DNA from 2 places in the Roseateles sp. P1_C6 genome. Region 2 is predicted to be linked to the other one. Evidence: predicted binding sites of a transcription regulator. Region 2 holds the regulator's gene; the other holds the start of a gene.

Region 1 (10,160 bases), on a different contig from region 2:
GCAGCGGCGAGCGCCGCGAGCTGGGCGCGGCCGACGGCGCCGACCTGGGCACCGGCTGGTTCCGCGCCTACGCCAAGTTGGACGACGGCCGCATGCTGTTCGGCGGTGCGCGCGGCCTGCTGGTCATCGACCCCGAGCGCTTCGCGCCCTGGGGCTACAAGCCGCCGCTGGTCATTTCAGAGCTGCGCGTGGACGGCGAGGAGCGCGCGCTGCCGGGCAACGGCCAGCCGCTGCTGCTGGCGCCGGGCGAGCGCGCCTTCAGCCTGGCCTTCGCGTCGCTGGACTACAGCCAGCCCGGCCGCAACCGCTACCGCTACCGGCTGGACGGGCTGGACCATGGCTGGATAGACGCCGGCGCGTTGAGCCGCACGGCCACCTACACCAACCTCACGCCGGGGCGCTACAAGCTGCACGTGCAGGGCAGCAACCGCGACGGCGCCTGGGGGCCCAGCGAGCTGCTGATCGACGTCGACGTGCGCGCCGCCTGGTGGCAGACGCGCTGGGCGCTGGCGCTGGCGCTGATCCTCGTGGTGGCCGTCGTCGCCGGCATCGTGCGCGTACGCACCGGCCTGCTGCTGCGCCACCGTCGCGTGCTGGAGGCGCGTGTGCGTGAGCGCACCGAGGCGCTGGAAGCCGCCACGGCGGAGCTGAACGCCAAGTCCATCGAGCTGGAGGAAGCCAGCCTCACCGACCCGCTGACAGGCCTGCGCAACCGCCGCTTCCTGGACCGCCAGATGCCGGCCGACGCGGCGCTGACGCTGCGCCACTACGAGCCGCTGTCCGACGCGCCGGTGCCGGGCGAGAGCGAGCAGGACCTGCTGTTCTTCCTGATCGACATCGACCACTTCAAGCGCATCAACGACGCCCACGGCCACATGGCCGGCGACGCGGTGCTGGAGCAGATGCGCGGCCGGCTGCAGCAGGTCTTCCGTGCCACCGACTACCTGGTGCGCTGGGGCGGCGAGGAGTTCCTCATCGTCGCCCGCGGCACGCCGCGCAGCCGCGCCGCCGAGCTGGCCGAGCGCGCCCGCCAGGCCGTCGCATCGCAGGCCTTCGAGCTGGAAGGCGGCGTGCGCCTGGCCCAGACCTGCTCGGTCGGCTTCTCGGCCTTCCCGCTGTGCCCGGCGCTGCCACGCGCGCTGGACTGGCGCTCCGCCATCGACCTCGCCGACGCGGCGCTGTACGAGGCCAAGGAGGCCGGCCGCAATGCCTGGGTGGGCCTGCTGGGCGCCGATGCCGACAGCGAGGACGAGCTGCGCCAGGACGTGCGCCGGCCGCTGGACAGCTGGGCCGCGGGCGGGCGGCTGCGGCTGCTGCGCTCATCCTCCTAGTCATCCCTGAGGATGCCCTGCGCCTCGGCGCGGGGAGCACCGCCTAACAATGGCGACCATGGCAACCGCCGCCCCGCTCTCCTTCGGCCATGCGGCATTGGCGCAGCGCCTCGTCGCCGAGCTGACGGCCAGCCTGCAGCCGGGCGCCGGCAGCAGCACCGAGCCGGCGCTGGTCGTGGGCGTGTTCGGCGAATGGGGCGCCGGCAAGAGCCGGCTGCTGCAGACCGTGGGCGAGGCCTTGCCACCCGGTGACGGCGAACAGGTGCTCAACGTCGTCGTGCCCTTCAATGCCTGGCGCTTCGAGCGCGAGGAGCATCTGCTGGTGCCGCTGCTGCGCGTCGCCCAGCAATGCGTGCGCAAGGCGCTCGAAGCCAGCCTGGGCGACGACATCCGGCGCAACGAGCTGCTGTCGGACCGGCTGACACTGCTGGGCGACCTGGCCCAGACCGTCTACCAGCACGGTGGCCGCGAGCTGCTGCAGACCGCGCTGGCGGCGCAGGGCGTGGCGCTGAAGCTGCCCGAGTTCAAGGCCGAGGCCGGCAAGCCGCAGCCCTCGGCCTGGGCGCGCTGGCGGCAGCGCCGCACGGCACTGCAGCAGGCGCGCCGCCTGACCACGCCGGTGGACCAGCTCAACAGCCTGTACTACGACTTCCTGGAGCACCTGCGCGCCGTCACCGGCCGCAACCCCAAGGCGCTGGCGCTGCACCGCGAGCGGCTCAAGTACCGAGGGCTGGGCTGGTGGCCGCGGCTGGTCTACCGGCTGCGCGCCAGCTGGCTCTGGCTCGGCACCGGCGAGCGGCTGCCTGACGCGGACTTCCGGCTCAACCTCATCTTTCTCGTCGACGACCTGGACCGCTGCCTGCCCGACAAGGCCGTGGAGGTGCTGGAGGCGATCAAGCTGTTCCTGGAGGTGGAGGGCTGCGCCTTCGTGCTGGCGCTGGACGAGGAGGTCATCGAGCGCGGCATCGCCCACCGCTACCGCGACTACGCGCTGCAGGGCAAGGAAGGCATGACGCCCATCACCGGCGCGGAGTACCTGGAGAAGCTGGTGCACCTGCCGGTGCGGTTGCCGCGGCCCACGGGTGCGGCAGCGCGCGACTTCCTGGCGCTGAAGTGGCCGGACTGGTTCGCCGACGCCTCGGCCCAGGCCAACGACCTGGCCACGCTGGTGGCCGCCATCACGCCCGGCGTGCCACGCAAGCTGTACCGCATGACCTCGCTGCTGGCGTTGGCCGAGGCGCTGGGCGCGGGCGACGCCAAGACGCCACGCCGGCGCGAATGGCTGGCCATCGTCTGCGCGCTGCAGCTGTTCGCGCCGGCGCTGTACCGGTTCCTGCGCCTGCACGGCGCGCGGCTGCTGATCACGCTGGCCGACTGGCGCAGCGACGCGCTGTTCCGCGACGTGGTGGGGCTGCGCCGGGCGCTGCAGCTGCAGGTGCTGGGCGTGGACTCGCCGGCGCAGCTGCAGTACCGGTTGGTGCTGCAGCGCCTGCCCGATCTGTGTGAGGCGGCCATGCAGAACCGCTCGGGCTTCGACCTGCTGGAGCTGCTGGCGCGCGTCGGTGAGCTGCACCAGAAGGCCGCGCTGACCGGCGCGCAGCTGGGCGCGCTGATGGTGTTCACCGAGGTCGAGGCGGCGGCGGAACCGGCCGCGGCCACCGTGGCCACGGTGCAGCCGCCCGATGCGCAGGCCCCGGCCACGATGCCGACGGCGCCTGCCGAGGCCCCCGTCGTGCCGCCCGTCTCAGCCGCTGCGGCGCCCGAGCCCACGGTCAAGCTGGTGGAGCGCGGCGAGGCGCCGCCACCGGCCGGCCCGCCGCAGGACGCCCGGCTGGAGAACGAGCGGGCGCTGGTGGAGGCGGTCAACTCCGGCGAACTGGAGCTGGTGCGGCTGGCCCTGTCGCGCGAAGGCGCGGCGCTGCGTGACCGCGTGATCTCGTATGCGCTGTGGGGCATGTTGCGCGCCAGCCGGTTGACCGAACAGCTGGGCGCCTGGGTGGCGCGCGGCGCACCGGCGGACCAGACCCAGTTCCTGCTGCAGGAGCTGCGCCCGCATCTGTCGCAGGTGGCAGCGCTGGACCTGCTGACACAGTTCGGCCGGCCCGTGCAGCGCGTGCTGAATCGGCCCGACTGGGCGCACGATGTGCGCCACGGTGACAGCCTCACGCTGCTGGCCCCGCCGCTGATCGCGGCGACGGACGTCTGGCTGGAGACCCTGCACAGCCATTCGGCGGACGAGTGGGTCATCCCGCGGGGTTGGGCCTGCACGACGCGGCAGCTGGAGCGCGCCTCAGCGGATGTCGGCGTCAGCCTGGGCTCGGACGCCCACTACGGCGTGCACGCGGCGCTGCACGTCGGCTGGCCCGATGGCGGGGGCGACGAGGCCCACCAGCGTCTGCGCTGGGTGCCGGCCGGCAAGCTGGCCATGGGCTCGCCCAAGGGCCCGCCGGAGGAGGGCGAGCTGCGCACGGTCAGCCTCAGCCAAGGTTTCTGGATCGCGGACACCGCCTGCACGCTGGCCTTGTGGAGCCGGGTGACGGGGCGACCGACGTCGGGTCAGGACGAGCGGCTGCCCGTCACCGGCGTCAGCGCCGCGGGGGCAGAAGGCTTCATCGCACAGCTGTCGCAACGGCTGCCGGGCTGCGACATCCGGCTGCCCAGCGAGGCCGAATGGGAGGCCGCGTGCCGCGCCGGCACGCGCACGGCCTACGCCTTCGGCGACGAAGTGGGGCCACCGCAGGTCAATGCGGAGAGTCGCTCGCTGCTGCCGGTCACCGACCTGCCGACCAATGCGTGGGGGCTGTTCCAGATGCATGGCAACGTCGCCGAGCTCTGCCGCGACCTGCTGGGCCCCGAGCAGCGCTCGCCCGAGGCCTGGGTGGACCCGGAAGGCCCGCCGGGCGCCGCCACCGGCATGCACGCGCTGCGCGGCGGGTCCTACCGCAGCAGCTTTGCGCAGACCCGCTCGGCGGCCGTCGAACGCATCGCCCGCGACGAGGTCCGTCCCGACGTGGGCTTTCGCTTCATCGTCCGCGCGAAGCCAACGGCCGGTCTGGCGGATCAGCCCCCGGCCTGAGCGGGCAGCGCCGGCCCCCAACCGAACGGCGCCGGCAGCACCGCCAGGATGCGCTGGCGCAGCGAGGCATAGGCCGCGTCGACCGGCTGGCCGGGGCGCGGCACCAGTGGGTCCTGGTGGCTGCCGAAGGCTTCGTCCAGCACGGCCCAGTCGTCGGCGCTGAAGCAACGCGCGGCGTACGGCAGCACCTCGGTCTCCTCGCGCTTCATGTGGCGCAGGTAGCGCGTGGCGTAGACCTTGAGCTGCTGCTCGAACTTGGGTCGCCGGCTGTCGCCCATCTGCTCCCAGGCCAGCAGGCTGTGCTGCAGCTCGCGGATGGCGCGTTCGCCCTGGGCATGGTCGGCCTCCAGCTCGTCCAGCGTCTCGCGCAGCTCGGGCGCCCGAGCGCGCAGCTTGGGGAACAGCAGCTCGCTTTCCTTTTTGTGATGCAAGCGTTCCGGAAATTCGTCGACATAGAAGAGCATGGCCCGCAGCGCCTCGAACTCGGGCGGCGTGCGGGCGCGGCGCTGCGCTTCGAGCAGCAGCGGCAAGGTGCGCAGCATCGCGGCCAGCGCGTCGTGCTCGGCGCGGATGACACGAACGGCCAGCGGCAGGGACGGGGTGGGCATGGCTGCGAGCGTCGCGCGCCGGCGACGGTCCTGCCTTGCGCTGGATCAAGCCCGGCGAGGTCACCCCCGTAAAATCCCTGGTTTTGCCCTTCAGCCCCACGAAAGCCCCGGCCATGACAGCAACGACCGCCTCCTCCACCCAAATGGCCAACGCGATCCGCGCGCTCGCGATGGACGCGGTGCAGGCGGCCAACTCCGGCCACCCGGGCGCGCCCATGGGCATGGCCGACATCGCCGTGGCGCTGTGGGGCCGGCATCTGCAGCACAACCCGGCCAACCCGCACTGGGCCAACCGCGACCGCTTCGTGCTGTCCAACGGCCATGGCTCCATGTTGATCTACGCGCTGCTGCACCTGACGGGCTATGCGCTGCCCATCGAGGAGCTGCGCAATTTCCGCCAGCTGCACAGCAAGACGCCGGGCCACCCGGAAGTGGGCATCACCGTCGGCGTCGAGACGACCACCGGCCCGCTGGGCCAGGGCGTGACCAACGCGGTGGGCCTGGCACTGGCCGAGAAGCTGCTGGCGCGTGACTTCAACCGCGACGGCCACACCATCGTCGACCACCACACCTACGTCTTCCTGGGCGACGGCTGCCTGATGGAAGGCATCAGCCACGAGGCCGCGTCGCTGGCCGGCGCGTGGAAGCTGAACAAGCTGATCGCCATCTACGACGACAACGGCATCTCCATCGACGGTCAGGTCGCGCCCTGGTTTGCCGACGACACGGCCAAGCGCTTCGAAGCCTATGGCTGGAACGTCGTCGGCCCGGTGGACGGCCATGACGTGGACGCCATCGACAAGGCCATCGCCAAGGCCAAGAAGAGCGCCGACAAGCCCACGCTGGTCATCGCCAAGACGGCCATCGGCAAGGGCTCGCCCAACCGCGCCAACACCAGCAAGGCCCACGGCGAGCCGCTGGGTGCCGAAGAGATCAAGCTGACCCGCGAGGCCATCGGCTGGGCGCACGAGCCGTTCTCGGTGCCGGCCGACGTCTACGCCGCCTGGGACGCCAAGGCCGCCGGCGACAAGGCCGAAGCCGCCTGGGACACCCGCTTCGACGCTTATGCCGAAGCCCACCCCGAGCTGGCCGCCGAGTTCCAGCGCCGCATGGCCGGCGTGCTGCCCGCCAACTTCGCGCAGAGTGCCGTGGACGCCGTCGTCAAGGCCCACGCCGAGGCGCAAACCGTCGCCAGCCGCAAGGCCAGCCAGCTGGCGCTGGAAGCCTTCACGCTGAACCTGCCCGAACTGCTGGGCGGCAGCGCCGACCTGACCGGCTCCAACCTGACCAACACGTCCAGCACGCCGGCGCTGCGCATCGCCGCCGACGGCACGCCCAACAACGGCCGCCACATCAACTACGGCGTGCGCGAGTTCGGCATGGCCGCGATCATGAACGGCGTCGCGCTGCACGGCGGCTTCATCCCCTACGGCGGCACCTTCCTGACCTTCAGCGACTACAGCCGCAACGCCATCCGCATGGCCGCGCTGATGAAGACGCGCGTCATCCACGTGATGACGCACGACTCCATCGGCCTGGGCGAAGACGGCCCGACGCACCAGTCCATCGAGCATGTCGCCAGCCTGCGCCTGATCCCGGGCCTGGACGTCTGGCGCCCGGCCGACACGACCGAGACGGTGGTCGCCTGGACCATGGCCATCGGCAACGCGCAGCGCCCCAGCCTGCTGGCCCTGTCGCGCCAGAACCTGACCTACTCGCCCAAGACCAACGTCGACGAGATCGCCAAGGGCGCCTACGTGCTGTTCGACCCCGTCAGCCCCAAGGGCAACAGCAAGGCCGAGGCCGTCATCATCGCGACCGGCTCGGAGGTGCAGCTGGCCATGGCCGCCAAGGCACTGCTGGCCGATGAAGGCATCAAGGTGCGCGTCGTGTCCATGCCGTCGACCAACGTGTTCGACCGCCAGGACAAAGACTACAAGAAGAGCGTGTTGCCCAAGGGCCTGCCGCGCGTGGCCGTCGAGATGGGTGTCAGCGACTTCTGGTGGAAGTACGGCGTGGACGCCGTCGTCGGCATCGACACCTTCGGCGAATCGGCCCCGGCCGGCGTGTTGTTCAAGCACTTCGGCTTCACGCCGGAGAACGTGGCGGCGACCGTGAAGGCGGTGCTGAAGAAGAAGTGACGCGCTGCGCGCTGATCCTGCGCTACAAACCTAACCCTACTTGTCAGGGGTTTGGATGTTCAAGATCGTCGTCGCGCTCACCGTGAGCCTGTGGCTGCAGGTCGGGCACGCGCAGACCGCGCTACCCGACCGCAGCGGCGATGTGACTCTGGCATGCCTGGCGCGGCCGGAGATTGCCTTGGCCTATCCGGACGAGGTGCTTAAGCAGCGGATCAACGGCTTCTTCCGGGTGCAGATGCGCTTCACCGAGGCAAACAAGCGCCCGGAGGTCGAAGTGCTGTACGAAGCGGGTTCGACGGGCCTGCGCGAAGCAGTGCTCGACTACGTTTCCCGCATGCGCCTGCCCTGCCTGAAGCCTGGCCAGACGGTCACAGCGCTGCAGGAGTTCTCCTTCGACGCGTTGGGCGTGGGCCGCGTGACATCACCGCCGCCACTGAATGTCCCGTCGAGTCAGGCGGCGTCATACACGCAATGCCTGCGCTCATCCGGTGCGCCACTGGAGCTGAGCGAGCCCAGCCAGCCGTCACGGTCCGTCAAGACCAGTAAGGACGGCAATCTGATCGCGGAGATCTACTTCAACGCCCCGGACCAGCCGCCGGAAGTGAAGGTGATCTACGACAGCATGTACGCCGCCAACCGGGACAGCATCCTCGAATACCTGTCGAAGTACCGGCTGCCATGCCTGCCCGAAGGCCGGCGGATCGGCATCGAACAGCAGTTTTCGGTCCATTGGAGCGGCAACTTGAAGTTCGCGTTCAACGACCTGTCCCTCGTCAAGTTCCTTGCTCTTGTGAAGGACCTGAACGCGCGACCGGTCGAATTCAATCTGGACACCATGGGCTGCCCGTTCCGCCTGCGCTGGAAGTTGGGCCGGCCGGCTACCGCCAACAGGGTGTACGAGGTGGGCGAGCCCAATGCCAACCGCCTGCCGCTATTGGCCTGGCTGCACGATCTGGAGCTGAACCTGACCAAGGAGCGGTTCGAAGGGCTGCTGGGCGCGGAACTGATGATCGACGTGCCTTGCGGGGTGATCAAGTTGGGCGAACCACCGGCCAAGGCGTCCTGAAATCGCCCCGAAACCTGCTCACGGCCCGGATCACCGAGAATCTCGCCCGACCAAGATTTTTCATCCTCTGGAGACTTTCCCATGACCATCAAGATCGGTATCAACGGCTTCGGCCGCATCGGGCGCATGGTGTTCCGTGCCGCCATCGCGAATTTCAAGGACATCGAGGTCGTCGCGATCAACGACCTCCTGGAGCCCGACTACCTGGCCTACATGCTCAAGTACGACTCGGTGCATGGCCGTTTCGACGGTGAAGTCTCGGTGGACGGCAACACGCTGGTCGTCAACGGCAAGAAGATCCGCCTGACCGCCGTCAAGGACCCGTCCGAGCTGCAGTGGGCCGCCGTCGGTGCCGACATCGTCGTCGAAGCCACCGGCATCTTCCTGGACAAGGCCGGCGGCGAGAAGCACCTGGCCGCGGGTGCCAAGAAGGTCATCTTCTCGGCCCCGTCCAAGGACGAGACGCCGATGTTCGTCTTCGGTGTCAACCACACCAAGTACGCCGGCGAAGCCATCATCTCCAACGCGTCCTGCACGACGAACTGCCTGGCCCCGCTGGCCAAGGTGCTGAACGACAAGTGGGGCATCAAGCGCGGCCTGATGACCACGGTGCACGCCGCCACGGCGACGCAGAAGACCGTGGACGGCCCGAGCAACAAGGACTGGCGCGGCGGCCGCGGCATCCTGGAGAACATCATCCCCAGCAGCACCGGCGCCGCCAAGGCCGTCGGCAAGGTCATCCCCGAGCTGAACAAGAAGCTGACCGGCATGGCCTTCCGCGTGCCCACCAGCGACGTGTCAGTCGTCGACCTGACCGTGGAGCTGAACAGCGAGGCGACCTACGCCGAGATCTGCGCCGAGTTCAAGGCCCAGAGCCAGGGCGCGCTGAAGGGCGTGCTGGGCTACACCGAGGACAAGGTCGTCGCGACCGACTTCCGCGGCGATGCCCGCACCTCCATCTTCGACGCCGAAGCCGGCATCGCGCTGGACAGCACCTTCGTCAAGCTGGTGTCCTGGTACGACAACGAGTGGGGCTACTCGAACAAGGTGCTGGAGATGGTCCGCGTGGTTGCGGCCTGATCGAGCCAACCCGAACGAGACAAGGGGCGCCACTGGCGCCCTTTTTCGTTTCTGGGACTAGAACGTCACCTTGACGGACGCCGCACTGCGCCTGGCCTCGCCGTGGAAGACGGCCTCGATGTTGTTGCCGTCCGGGTCCAGCACGAAGGCCGCGTAGTAGCCGGGGTGGTACGGCCGCTCGCCGGGCGCGCCGTTGTCCTGGCCACCGTTCGCCAGCGCCGCCTGGTGAAAGGCGTCCACCGCGGCCGGGTCCTTCGCCTGGAAAGCCAGGTGCACACGTCCCGTCAGCCGGCCCTGCGCGGCCTCGCTGCTGACGGTCGACACGAACAACTCGTCGGCCCAGAAGTAGCTGTCGCCCGTCCCGCCGAGGGGAATCTCCAGCACATTGAAGACCGCTTCGTAGAACTTCTGGCTGGCGGCCAGGTCGCGCACGACGAGTTGCAGGTGATCGATCAAGCGGCCGCGGTGCAGTTCCTGGGTCTCCATGGCGAACACTCCACTGGATGGTGAGAGGACCCGGGATGTTAGGTGGCCCGCCGGCCGGCGGCCCCGGCTTGATACGGTCTGAGACGATTTCGGCACCGCCCCGGGGATTGGCGCTAAGGTGCCCGCATGAAGACCCTTCGCGACCTCAACACGCCGCCCGCCCACATCCAGGGGCGCGTCGAAGCCATCGTCGTGCGCGGTGCGCCGCGCGACCCGGCGCGCCGCATCGAACAGACGGTGGCGCTGGCCGGCATCGGCCTGGCCGACGACCGGCTCGGCCAGCGCGGCGAGGCCGAACTGTCGACGCGCCAGGTCACGCTGATCCAGCAGGAGCATCTGCCGTTGATCGCGGCGTTCGCGCGCAGCGGCGCC
Region 2 (10,160 bases):
ACGCTGCCGGCCAAACCGATCAACGCGCCGCGTTGAAGGAGGCACCGATGAAGACGCAAGCCGCAATCCTGCTGGTGGACGACGACGCCGACCTGCTGCGCCTGATGACGATGCGCCTGAGCGCCGCCGGCCATGCGGTGCAGGCCGTGTCCAGCGCCGAGGCCGCGCTGGCCCACCTGGCCGTCAAGCTGCCGGCGCTGGTCATCACCGACGTTCGGCTGCCGGGCCTGGACGGCCTGGCGCTGTTCGACGAGGTGCGCCGGCGCCACCCGTCGCTGCCCGTCATCCTGCTGACCGCGCACGGCAACATCCCCGACGCCGTCGAAGCCACCACGCGCGGTGCCTACGCCTACCTGACCAAGCCCTTCGACGGCAAGGAGCTGATGGAGAAGATCAACCAGGCGCTGCTGGTCAATGCGCCCGGGCCCGCGCCGTTCGACGGCGACGGCAGCTGGCGCAGCGAGATCATCAGCCGAAGCCCGCGCATGGCCGAGGTGCTGGCCGAGGCGCGGCTGGTGGCCGCCACCGATGCGAGCGTGCTGATCTGCGGCGACAGCGGCACGGGCAAGGAGTTGCTGGCACGCGCCCTCCACAAGGCCAGCCCGCGCGCGGCCAAGCCGTTCATCGCGGTGAACTGCGCGGCCATCCCGGAGGCGCTGCTGGAGTCGGAACTCTTCGGTCACGTGAAGGGCGCCTTCACCGGCGCGCAGGCGCAGCGCCAGGGCCTGATCCCTGCGGCGCAGGGCGGCACGGTGTTCCTGGACGAGATCGGCGACATGCCGCTGGCGCTGCAGGTCAAGCTGCTGCGCGTGCTGCAGGAGCGGGTGGTGCGGCCGGTGGGCAGCAACGAGGCGCTGGCGGTGGACGTGCGCGTACTGTCGGCCACGCACCGCGACCTGGAACTGGCGATGGCCGAGGGCCAGTTCCGCCCCGACCTCTACTACCGGCTCAACGTCGTCAAGCTGCAACTGCCGCCGCTGTCCGAGCGGCGCGAGGACATCGCGCTGCTGGCCCAGCACTTCCTGCAGACGCTGGCCGAGCGGCATCGCAAATCGGTCAAAGGCTTTGCGCCCGACGCGCTGGAGGCACTGGTCACGGCGCCCTGGCCCGGCAACGCACGCCAGCTCTACAACGTCGTCGAGCAGGTCTGCGTGCTGGCCACCGCGCCGCTGGTGCCACTCGCGCAGGTGCAGCGCGCGCTGCAGATGCCGTCGGCCGAAGTGCTGAACTACCAGCACGCCAAGCAGCGCTTCGAGCGCGACTACCTGAACCAACTGCTCAAGCTCACGTCGGGCCATGTCGCCGAAGCCGCGCGGCTGGCCGACCGCAACCGCACGGAGTTCTATCGCCTGATGCAAAAGCACGGGCTGGACCCGCAACTGTTCCGTGCCGAGGGCGACCCCCTAGCTTCGGCGTCCGATCCTGGCGACAAAAAAGTGTCAGGTGAATCAAGCACTTAGGCGGATGGCGCCTGAGGTTGTCGCCGGCTGGCGACAAAAACCCGCTTGTCTGTGGGTGTCACTCGCCAGTTAGACCACGTGGTGATGGCTAAGTGCTTGATCCAACTGGCAAATCACGAACTGGCACAGCCCTTGCGCTAAGCCTGGTTGTGGTGCCACCCGGCATCGCGTTGATTCAAGCACTTTCAGGAGATCTGCATGCAAACATCTACCCTCGTCCGACTGCTGTCCGCTGCCCTGATGGCGACCGCCGCCTCTGCCTCGTTCGCTGCCGACCCGGCCGCCACCCCCGCGACGGCACCTGCCGAGCAGGTCGCCCAGGCGCAGACCGGCGATGCCGCCGTGGCCAGCCAGGCCGCCGCGGTGCTGCAGCAGGACAAGGATCTGCAAGCCCTGCCGTTGACCGTCAGCAGCACCAGCGCCGGCGTCATCGTTGTCAAGGGTGCAGCGCCCAGCGCCGAACTGGCCCAGAAAGCCATCAAGCTCGTGCAAGCCGTGCCGGGCGTGAAGGAAGTGCGCAACGAGATCAAGGTCGGCTGACCCTCGTTGCAGTACTGAGGCCTACCTGACGGGCCTCGCACCAAGGCCTCGCGTGCCCCCGCGAGGCCTTGTTGCATCTGGCGGCGCTTCGGCAGTGCCGACGGGCCGCTAGCAGCGGCTGTTGTTGACGATGGCCTGCAGCCCGGGCTGGTCGAGGATGCGCAGCTGGCGCTGCTTGACCTCCATCAGACCGTCCTCCTGGAACCTGGAGAAGGTGCGGCTGACGGTCTCCAGCTTCAGGCCCAGGTAGCTGCCGATCTCCTCGCGCGTCATGCGCAGCACCAGGCTGGACGCCGAGAAGCCGCGGGCCTGCAGACGTTGCGTGAGGTTCAGCAGGAAGGCGGCCAGTCGTTCCTCGGCGCGCATGTTGCCGAGCAGCAGCATGACGCCGTGGTCGCGCACGATCTCGCGGCTCATGATCTTGTGGAACTGGTGCTGCAGGCCGGTGAACTCGCGCGACAGCTGCTCCAGCTGCGTGTAGGGGATGACGCAGACCGACGAGTCTTCCAGCGCGACCGCGTCGCAGTGGTGGTGGTCGCTGCTGATGCCGTCCAGGCCCAGCAGCTCGCCGGCCATCTGGAAGCCCGTGACCTGGTCGCGCCCGTCCTCGCTGCCGACGCAGGTCTTGAAGAAGCCGGTCCGCACCGCGTACAGCGCCTCGAAGCGTTCGCCGTTGCGGAACAGGTGGTCGCCACGCGGCACGCTGCGGCGCTTGTTCACCAAGCCGTCGAGCTGGCCCAGTTCGCTGGCGTTCAGACCCACCGGCAGGCACAGCTCGCGCAGGTTGCAGCTCGCGCAGGCGACCTTGAGCGGTTCGATCGCCTTGGGAGCGGGTGACGCGGGCATGTCGGGCGTTGTCGGCAGGTGCATCGCGCGGGGCAGGGGGGTGAGCATGAATTGCATTCTTGGCCAGGCGACCCGCGGCGGCCTTGACCTGGATCAAGGCTGTCCGGCGCCGGCGTCGGCACAGTGGCGCCATGGCTGCCGTATCCGACCGCTTCCTCGACGCCGACCTGCTCCGCCGCCACGACGTGGCCGGGCCGCGCTACACGTCCTACCCGACGGCTGACCGCTTGGTCGAGGCGCACCAGGGTGCCCAGCACCTGCAGGCGCTGCGCCAGCGCGGCACGGCGCAGCCGCTATCCGTGTACGTGCACATCCCGTTCTGCGAGCAGCTCTGCTACTACTGCGCCTGCAACAAGATCATCACCAAGCACCACGAGCGCGCCGCACCCTACCTGGCCGCGTTGACGGTGGAGATGGACCTGGTGGCGTACGCCCTGGGCGGCACCGCGCCGGTGTCGCAACTGCACCTGGGTGGCGGCTCGCCCACCTTCCTGTCCGACGCGGAACTGGGCACGCTGATGACCGAGCTGCGCCGGCGCTTCAGGCTGCTGCCGGGCGCCGAGTTGTCCATCGAGGTGGACCCGCGCACGGTGGACCTGCAGCGCCTGTCGCATCTGCGCCTGTTGGGCTTCAACCGCTTGTCCTTCGGTGTGCAGGACTTCGACGTCGCCGTGCAAAAGGCCGTGCACCGCGTGCAGCCCTTTGCGCAGGTGGCTGCGCTGATGGCGCAGGCCCGCGAGCTGGGCTTTGGATCGACCAGCGTCGACCTGATCTACGGGCTGCCGTTGCAGACGCCTGCCTCCTTTGCCCGCACCATCGCGCAGGTCGCCGAGCTGCGGCCGGACCGCATCGCGATGTATGCCTACGCCCACCTGCCGCAGCGCTTCAAGCCGCAGCGGCGCATCGCGGCCGAGCTGCTGCCGCCGGCCGGCGACAAGCTGGCCATGCTGTCGGGCGCCATCAGCGCGCTGCTGGGCGAGGGCTACACCTACATTGGCATGGACCACTTCGCGCTGCCCGACGACCCGCTCGCCGTCGCCAAGCGCCAGGGCTTGCTGCACCGCGGCTTCCAAGGCTATTCGACGCAGCCGGACTGCGACCTCGTCGGCCTGGGCGTGTCCGCCATCAGTCGCGTGGGCGCCACCTATGCGCAGAACGCGAAGACGACCGAGGAGTACCAGGACGCGCTCGCCCAGCGTCAACTGCCCGTGCAGCGCGGCCTGGCGCTGACGCGCGATGACCTGCTGCGCCGCGCCGTCATCATGGCCTTGATGTGCCAGGGCCGCGTGGAGTTCGAATCCATCGCAGCGTCCTACCTCGTCGACGTGCCGAGCTATTTCGCCACCGAGCTCGAGCGCTTGGTGCCACTCGCCGAGCAAGGCCTCATCGTGCTGGAGCCGGGTGCCATTCAGGTCACGCCGTTGGGTTGGTACTTCGTGCGCGCCGTGGCGCTGGTGTTCGACCGCTACCTGCAGGCCGACGCGAGCCGCGAGCGCTTCTCGAAGATCATCTGATGGGGCTGCATGCCGCGCTGATCGGCTCGGCCGCGTTGATGGGCCTGGCGGCGGCGCCGCATTGCGCGCTGATGTGCAGCACGCCCTGCGCGCTTGTCGCACGAGGCTGGCGCCAGCAGTCGCGGCTGCTGGCAGGCCGGCTCGTCGGCTACAGCGTGGCGGGCGTGGTCGCTGCGGCAGCAGCCCAGGTGCTGGCCCAGATGTCCCAGGGCGCCGCGGTGCTGCAGCCGCTGTGGGCGTTGCTGCAGGCTGCCTTGCTCGTGCTGGGCCTGAGCCTCGTCTTGCGCGGCCGCGTGCCGGTGTGGCTGGCGAACGCACGCTGGCGCCCGACGCCGGGGCGCAGTTTCGCGACAGGCCTGGCCTGGGTGGCCATGCCGTGCGGGCTGCTGCATGCCGCGCTGCTGCTGGCTGCGCTGTCCAACTCGCCGCTGGACGGTGGGCTGGCGATGGCGGCGTTTGCCGTCACGAGCACCTTGGGCCTCACGGTCGCACCGGTCTGGCTGGCGCGCCTGCCGCGCCGCGTCGGTGACGCGTCTCCGGCGCTTCGGCTCGCGGGCCTGGGACTGGTCGCCGCATCGGGCTGGGCGCTTGCCCACGGGGTTTGGCAACGCCTGGCGTTGGCCTGCTGACACCCACCCTAAACTCGCGGGGTTTCGTTTCTCTCGCCCATTGCGAAAGCCCCCCAGCCATGTACCAACACATCCAAGTGCCGGAAGGCGGCCAGAAGATCACGGTCAATGCCGACTTCTCGCTGAACGTGCCCGATCAGCCCATCATTCCCTACATCGAAGGCGACGGCACCGGTCTCGACATCACGCCGGTCATGCTGAAGGTGGTGGACGCGGCCGTGGCCAAGGCCTATGGCGGCGCGAAGAAGATCCACTGGATGGAGATCTACGCCGGCGAGAAAAGCACCAAGGTCTACGGCCCTGACGTGTGGCTGCCCGAGGAGACGCTGCACGCCGTGAAGGAGTACATCGTCTCCATCAAAGGCCCGCTGACGACGCCCGTGGGTGGTGGCATCCGCTCGCTGAACGTCGCGCTGCGCCAGGAGCTGGACCTGTATGTCTGCCTGCGCCCCGTGCAATATTTCGACGGCGTGCCCAGCCCCGTGAAGGAGCCACACAAGGTCGACATGGTCATCTTCCGCGAGAACTCGGAAGACATCTATGCCGGCATCGAATACGAGGCCGAGAGCGACAAGGCCAAGAAGCTCATCAAGTTCCTGCAGGAGGAACTGGGCGTCAAGAAGATCCGCTTCCCCAACACGTCCGGCATCGGTGTCAAGCCGGTCAGCCGTGAAGGCACCGAGCGCCTGGTGCGCAAGGCCATCCAGTACGCGATCGACAACAACAAGCCCAGCGTGACCATCGTGCACAAGGGCAACATCATGAAGTTCACGGAAGGTGGCTTCCGTGACTGGGCCTACGCGCTGGCGCAGAAGGAGTTCGGCGCCGAGCCCATCGACGGCGGCCCGTGGTGCAAGTTCAAGAACCCGAAGACGGGCAAGGACATCACCATCAAGGACGTCATCGCCGACGCCTTCCTGCAGCAGATCATCCTGCGCCCGGCCGAGTACAGCGTCATCGCGACGCTGAACCTGAACGGCGACTACATCTCCGACGCGCTGGCCGCGCAGGTCGGCGGCATAGGCATCGCGCCGGGCGCCAACATGAGCGACTCCATCGCCATGTTCGAGGCCACGCATGGCACGGCGCCCAAATACGCCGGCAAGGACTACGTGAACCCCGGCTCCGAGATCCTGTCAGCGGAGATGATGCTGCGCCACATGGGCTGGACGGCGGCCGCCGACTTGATCATCAGTTCGATGGAAAAGGCGATCCTCAGCAAGAGGGTCACCTACGACTTCGCGCGGCTGATGGACGGCGCGACGCAGGTGTCGTGCTCCGGCTTTGGTCAGGTCATGATCGACCAGATGTGAGATGGCGCCGGGCATTGCGCCGGTATCGAATCGAAAGCCGCCTTCCAACGAGCGCGGCTTTTTTTCGTCCCCGCAAAAGGAAACCCCGGCGTGGGGCCGGGGCTTCGGGGCGACTCGTGGTGCTTCACGAGCCGTCCGACAAGAGCAGTTGCAGGAGGCAAACGCCAAGTGACAGACTGTATGAAAAGAATCTGGCAATTGGCTTGCTATTTGATTGCGAGAGCCTGCCCAGGCGTGAAAACGCAACGGAGTTCGAGCGGCGACTAGGCGAGGGCGTGACGCGCAGCGGTCGCGAAACGGGGCGCCATGGCGCCCCGTTGCTTTTCTCATCTGCAGGGAATCAGCTGGCCAGCGCCTGCAGCGCCGCGTTGAACGTGGCGCTCGGGCGCATGACCTTGTCCAGCTTGGCCACATCCGGCAGGAAATAGCCGCCGATGTCGGCCGGCTGGCCCTGCACATCCTTCAGCTCCGCGGCGATCTTGGCCTCGTTGGCGGTCAGCGTCTCTGCCACCGGCTTGAAGCGCGAGGCCAGCTCGGCGTCCTCGGTCTGCTCGGCCAGAGCCTGCGCCCAGTACAGCGTCAGGTAGAAGTGGCTGCCGCGGTTGTCGATTTCGCCGGTCTTGGAGCTGGGGCCCTTGCCGTTGTCCAGCAACTTGCCGGTGGCCGCGTCCAGCGCCTTGGCCAGCACCTTGGCCTTGGCGTTGCCGGTCTTCAGCCCGACATCTTCCAGGCTCACGGCCAGAGCCAGGAACTCGCCCAGCGAATCCCAGCGCAGGTGGTTCTCTTCCACCAGCTGTTGCACGTGCTTCGGCGCGGAGCCGCCGGCACCCGTCTCGTACATGCCGCCGCCGGCCATGAGCGGCACGATGGACAGCATCTTGGCCGAGGTGCCCAGCTCCATGATGGGGAAGAGGTCGGTCAGGTAGTCGCGCAGGATGTTGCCGGTGGCGCTGATGGTGTCCAGACCGCGGATGACGCGCTCCAGCGTGTAGCGCATCGCACGGACCTGGCTCATGATCTGGATGTCCAGGCCGGTCGTGTTGTGCTCATGCAGGTACATCTTGACCTTGGTGATCAGCTGCGCTTCGTGCGGGCGGTACTGGTCCAGCCAGAACACCACCGGCATGCCGGAGTTGCGGGCGCGCGTGACGGCCAGCTTCACCCAGTCGCGGATGGCGGCGTCCTTGCACTGGCACATGCGCCAGATGTCGCCCTGCTCGACGTCCTCGCTCATCAGCACTTCGCCCGTGGCGATGTCGGTGATGTTGGCGACGCCGTCTTCCGGGATCTCGAAGGTCTTGTCGTGCGAGCCGTATTCCTCGGCCTGCTGGGCCATCAGGCCCACGTTGGGCACGGTGCCCATGGTCTTGGGGTCGAAGGCGCCGTGCCACTTGCAGAAGTTGATGATCTCCTGGTAGATGCGGGCGAAGGTCGACTCGGGCATCACGGCCTTCACGTCCTTCAGGCGGCCGTCGGCACCGTACATCTTGCCGCCGCTGCGGATCATGGCGGGCATGGACGCGTCGACGATGACGTCGTTGGGCGAGTGGAAGTTGGTGATGCCCTTGGCCGAGTCCACCATCGCCAGCTCGGGGCGGTGCTCGTGGCACGCGTGCAGGTCGCGCTTGATCTCGTCCTGCTTGCTCTGCGGCAGCGTGGCGATCTTGGTGTACAGGTCCACCATGCCGTTGTTGACGTTGATGCCCAGCTCTTCAAACAGCTTGCCATGCTTCTCGAACGCCTCGCGGTAGAAGATGCGCACGCAGTGGCCGAACACGATGGGGTGGGACACCTTCATCATGGTCGCCTTCACGTGCAGCGAGAACATCACGCCGGTCTTGCGCGCGTCTTCGATCTCCTTTTCATAGAAGGCCAGCAGCGCCTTCTTGCTCATGAACATGGAGTCCACCACTTCGCGGTCCAGCAGCGAGACCTTCTGCTTCAGCACGATGGTCTTGCCGCTCTTGGTGATGAGCTCCATCTTCACGTCGCGGGCGCGGTCCAGCGTCATGGACTTTTCACCGTGATAGAAGTCGCCGTCGTGCATGTGCGAGACGTGCGAGCGCGAAGCCTGGCTCCACTCGTCCATGCGGTGCGGGTTCTTGCGGGCGTATTCCTTGACAGCCTTGGGCGCGCGGCGGTCGGAGTTGCCTTCGCGCAGCACCGGGTTCACGGCCGAGCCGATGCACTTGTTGTAGCGGGCGCGGATGTCCTTCTGTTCATCCGTCTCTGGCTTCTCGGGGTAGTCCGGGATTTTGTAGCCCTTGTCCTGCAACTCCTTGATGGCGGCCTTCAGTTGCGACACCGAGGCGCTGATGTTGGGTAGCTTGATGATGTTGGCCTCGGGCTTGAGCGTCAGCTTGCCCAGAGCGGCCAGGTTGTCGGGCACGCGCTGCTCTTCGGTCAGCAGTTCAGGGAACTGGCCCAGCACGCGGCCGGCCACCGAGATGTCGCTGGAAACGACATCGATGCCCGCCGACGCCGCGAAGAGCTTGACGACCGGCAACAGCGAGGCAGTGGCCAGGCGGGGTGCTTCGTCGGTCAACGTGTAAACAATCTGGGTCTTTTCGGCGGTCATGGGCGTGGTCCGGTAAATAGGAAATGCGTGCGGCGCGGCGCGCCAGGCGGTTGCGCGCAACACGTAACTCTAGCAAGCCAGGTCAGGGGGCGGCGCCGTGTTGGCGGGCGCCAATGCAAAAGCCCCGTGGCGCAAGGCCACGGGGCTTTTGTTTCCAGGCTCAGCTCAGGATGCCAGCGGCTGCTGTTGCTGCTGCTCGGCCGCGCGCGCGGCGGCTTCCATCGGCGTGATGTTCTGGGCCAGTTGGCCCTTGGGCCCCTGCACCAGGTCGAACTGCACCTGGCTGCCCTGTTTCAGCGTCCGGAACCCCTCCATCTGGATCGCCGAGAAATGAGCGAAGACATCATCGCCACCCGCTTCGGGCTCGATGAAACCAAAGCCCTTGGCATCGTTGAACCACTTGACTTTGCCCAGCGCCATCATGTTGTCTCCATTCTTTGTGGCACCTCCCGGGGAGGCGGACGCAGATTCTGGTGACGTGAACAAAAGCGTCAATTCGGGACCTTCCCGGCCGGGTTGACCCGGAGAAGCTTGCAATTTCGCCGCGCGTCGCCAACTGCCCGCGGTCGGCGGGGGATAACCCCCGTCGATAGAATCCCGACATGCCTGTGCTCCCCGTCATTCCACCGCGAAACCAGTCGCCTCCGCCCCCGCCCGCGCCTCCCGTGAAGCCCGGCAAGGACGAAGGCGAAGGGGCGGTCGTCGTCGAGCGGCAGACCCAGAAAACCGAGCCCCCGCGGCTCTATCAGGTGCTGCTGCTGAACGACGATTTCACGCCGATGGAGTTTGTTGTCATGGTTCTGCAGGAATTTTTCCGGCATGACCTCGATACGGCGACGCAGATCATGCTCAAAATCCACCACGAGGGTCGCGGGGTTTGCGGTGTCTTCACCAAGGACGTCGCCGCGACCAAGGTGGAGTTGGTTCTGGCCGCCTCCCGGCGTGCCGGCCACCCCCTGCAGTGCATTATGGAGGCCGCATGATTGCGCAAGAGCTTGAAGTCAGTTTGCACATGGCGTTCGTCGAAGCCCGCCAGCAGCGGCACGAATTCATCACCGTCGAGCACCTGCTGCTCGCGCTGCTCGACAACCCCAGCGCCGCGGAGGTGCTGCGCGCCTGTGCGGCCAACCTGGATGACCTGCGCAAGAGCCTGACGCAGTTCATCAAGGAAAACACGCCCATGGTGGGCGGCAGTGACGAGGTGGACACCCAGCCCACGCTGGGCTTCCAGCGCGTCATCCAGCGCGCCATCATGCACGTGCAAAGCACGGGCAGCGGCA

The links. The regulator FNR, encoded in region 2, switches genes on or off when oxygen is low (the NO sensors DNR and NnrR bind a similar motif). The targets are predictions, from matches to a motif close to TTGATNNNNATCAA.
Region 1: the regulator FNR is predicted to act here: its motif matches at 5,051-5,064, upstream of AC1D29_RS17795 (hemerythrin domain-containing protein).

What each region holds. Positions count from the first base shown of each region.
Region 1 covers NZ_JBFUAK010000007.1:395,980-406,139, reverse strand. The annotation lists gene AC1D29_RS17805 (diguanylate cyclase) at 1-1,331, shown strand, start outside; gene AC1D29_RS17800 (SUMF1/EgtB/PvdO family nonheme iron enzyme) at 1,390-4,407, shown strand; gene AC1D29_RS17795 (hemerythrin domain-containing protein) at 4,392-5,015, opposite strand; gene tkt (transketolase) at 5,129-7,156, shown strand; gene AC1D29_RS17785 (energy transducer TonB) at 7,212-8,222, shown strand; gene gap (type I glyceraldehyde-3-phosphate dehydrogenase) at 8,304-9,302, shown strand; gene AC1D29_RS17775 (VOC family protein) at 9,360-9,788, opposite strand; gene AC1D29_RS17770 (MOSC domain-containing protein) at 9,915-10,160, shown strand, end outside.
Region 2 covers NZ_JBFUAK010000011.1:177,762-187,921, reverse strand. The annotation lists gene AC1D29_RS23530 (hypothetical protein) at 1-36, shown strand, start outside; gene AC1D29_RS23525 (sigma 54-interacting transcriptional regulator) at 48-1,460, shown strand; gene AC1D29_RS23520 (BON domain-containing protein) at 1,659-2,000, shown strand; gene fnr (fumarate/nitrate reduction transcriptional regulator Fnr) at 2,109-2,846, opposite strand; gene hemN (oxygen-independent coproporphyrinogen III oxidase) at 2,978-4,360, shown strand; gene AC1D29_RS23505 (urease accessory protein UreH domain-containing protein) at 4,360-4,989, shown strand; gene icd (NADP-dependent isocitrate dehydrogenase) at 5,049-6,302, shown strand; gene AC1D29_RS23495 (NADP-dependent isocitrate dehydrogenase) at 6,643-8,880, opposite strand; gene AC1D29_RS23490 (cold shock domain-containing protein) at 9,046-9,300, opposite strand; gene clpS (ATP-dependent Clp protease adapter ClpS) at 9,483-9,863, shown strand; gene clpA (ATP-dependent Clp protease ATP-binding subunit ClpA) at 9,860-10,160, shown strand, end outside.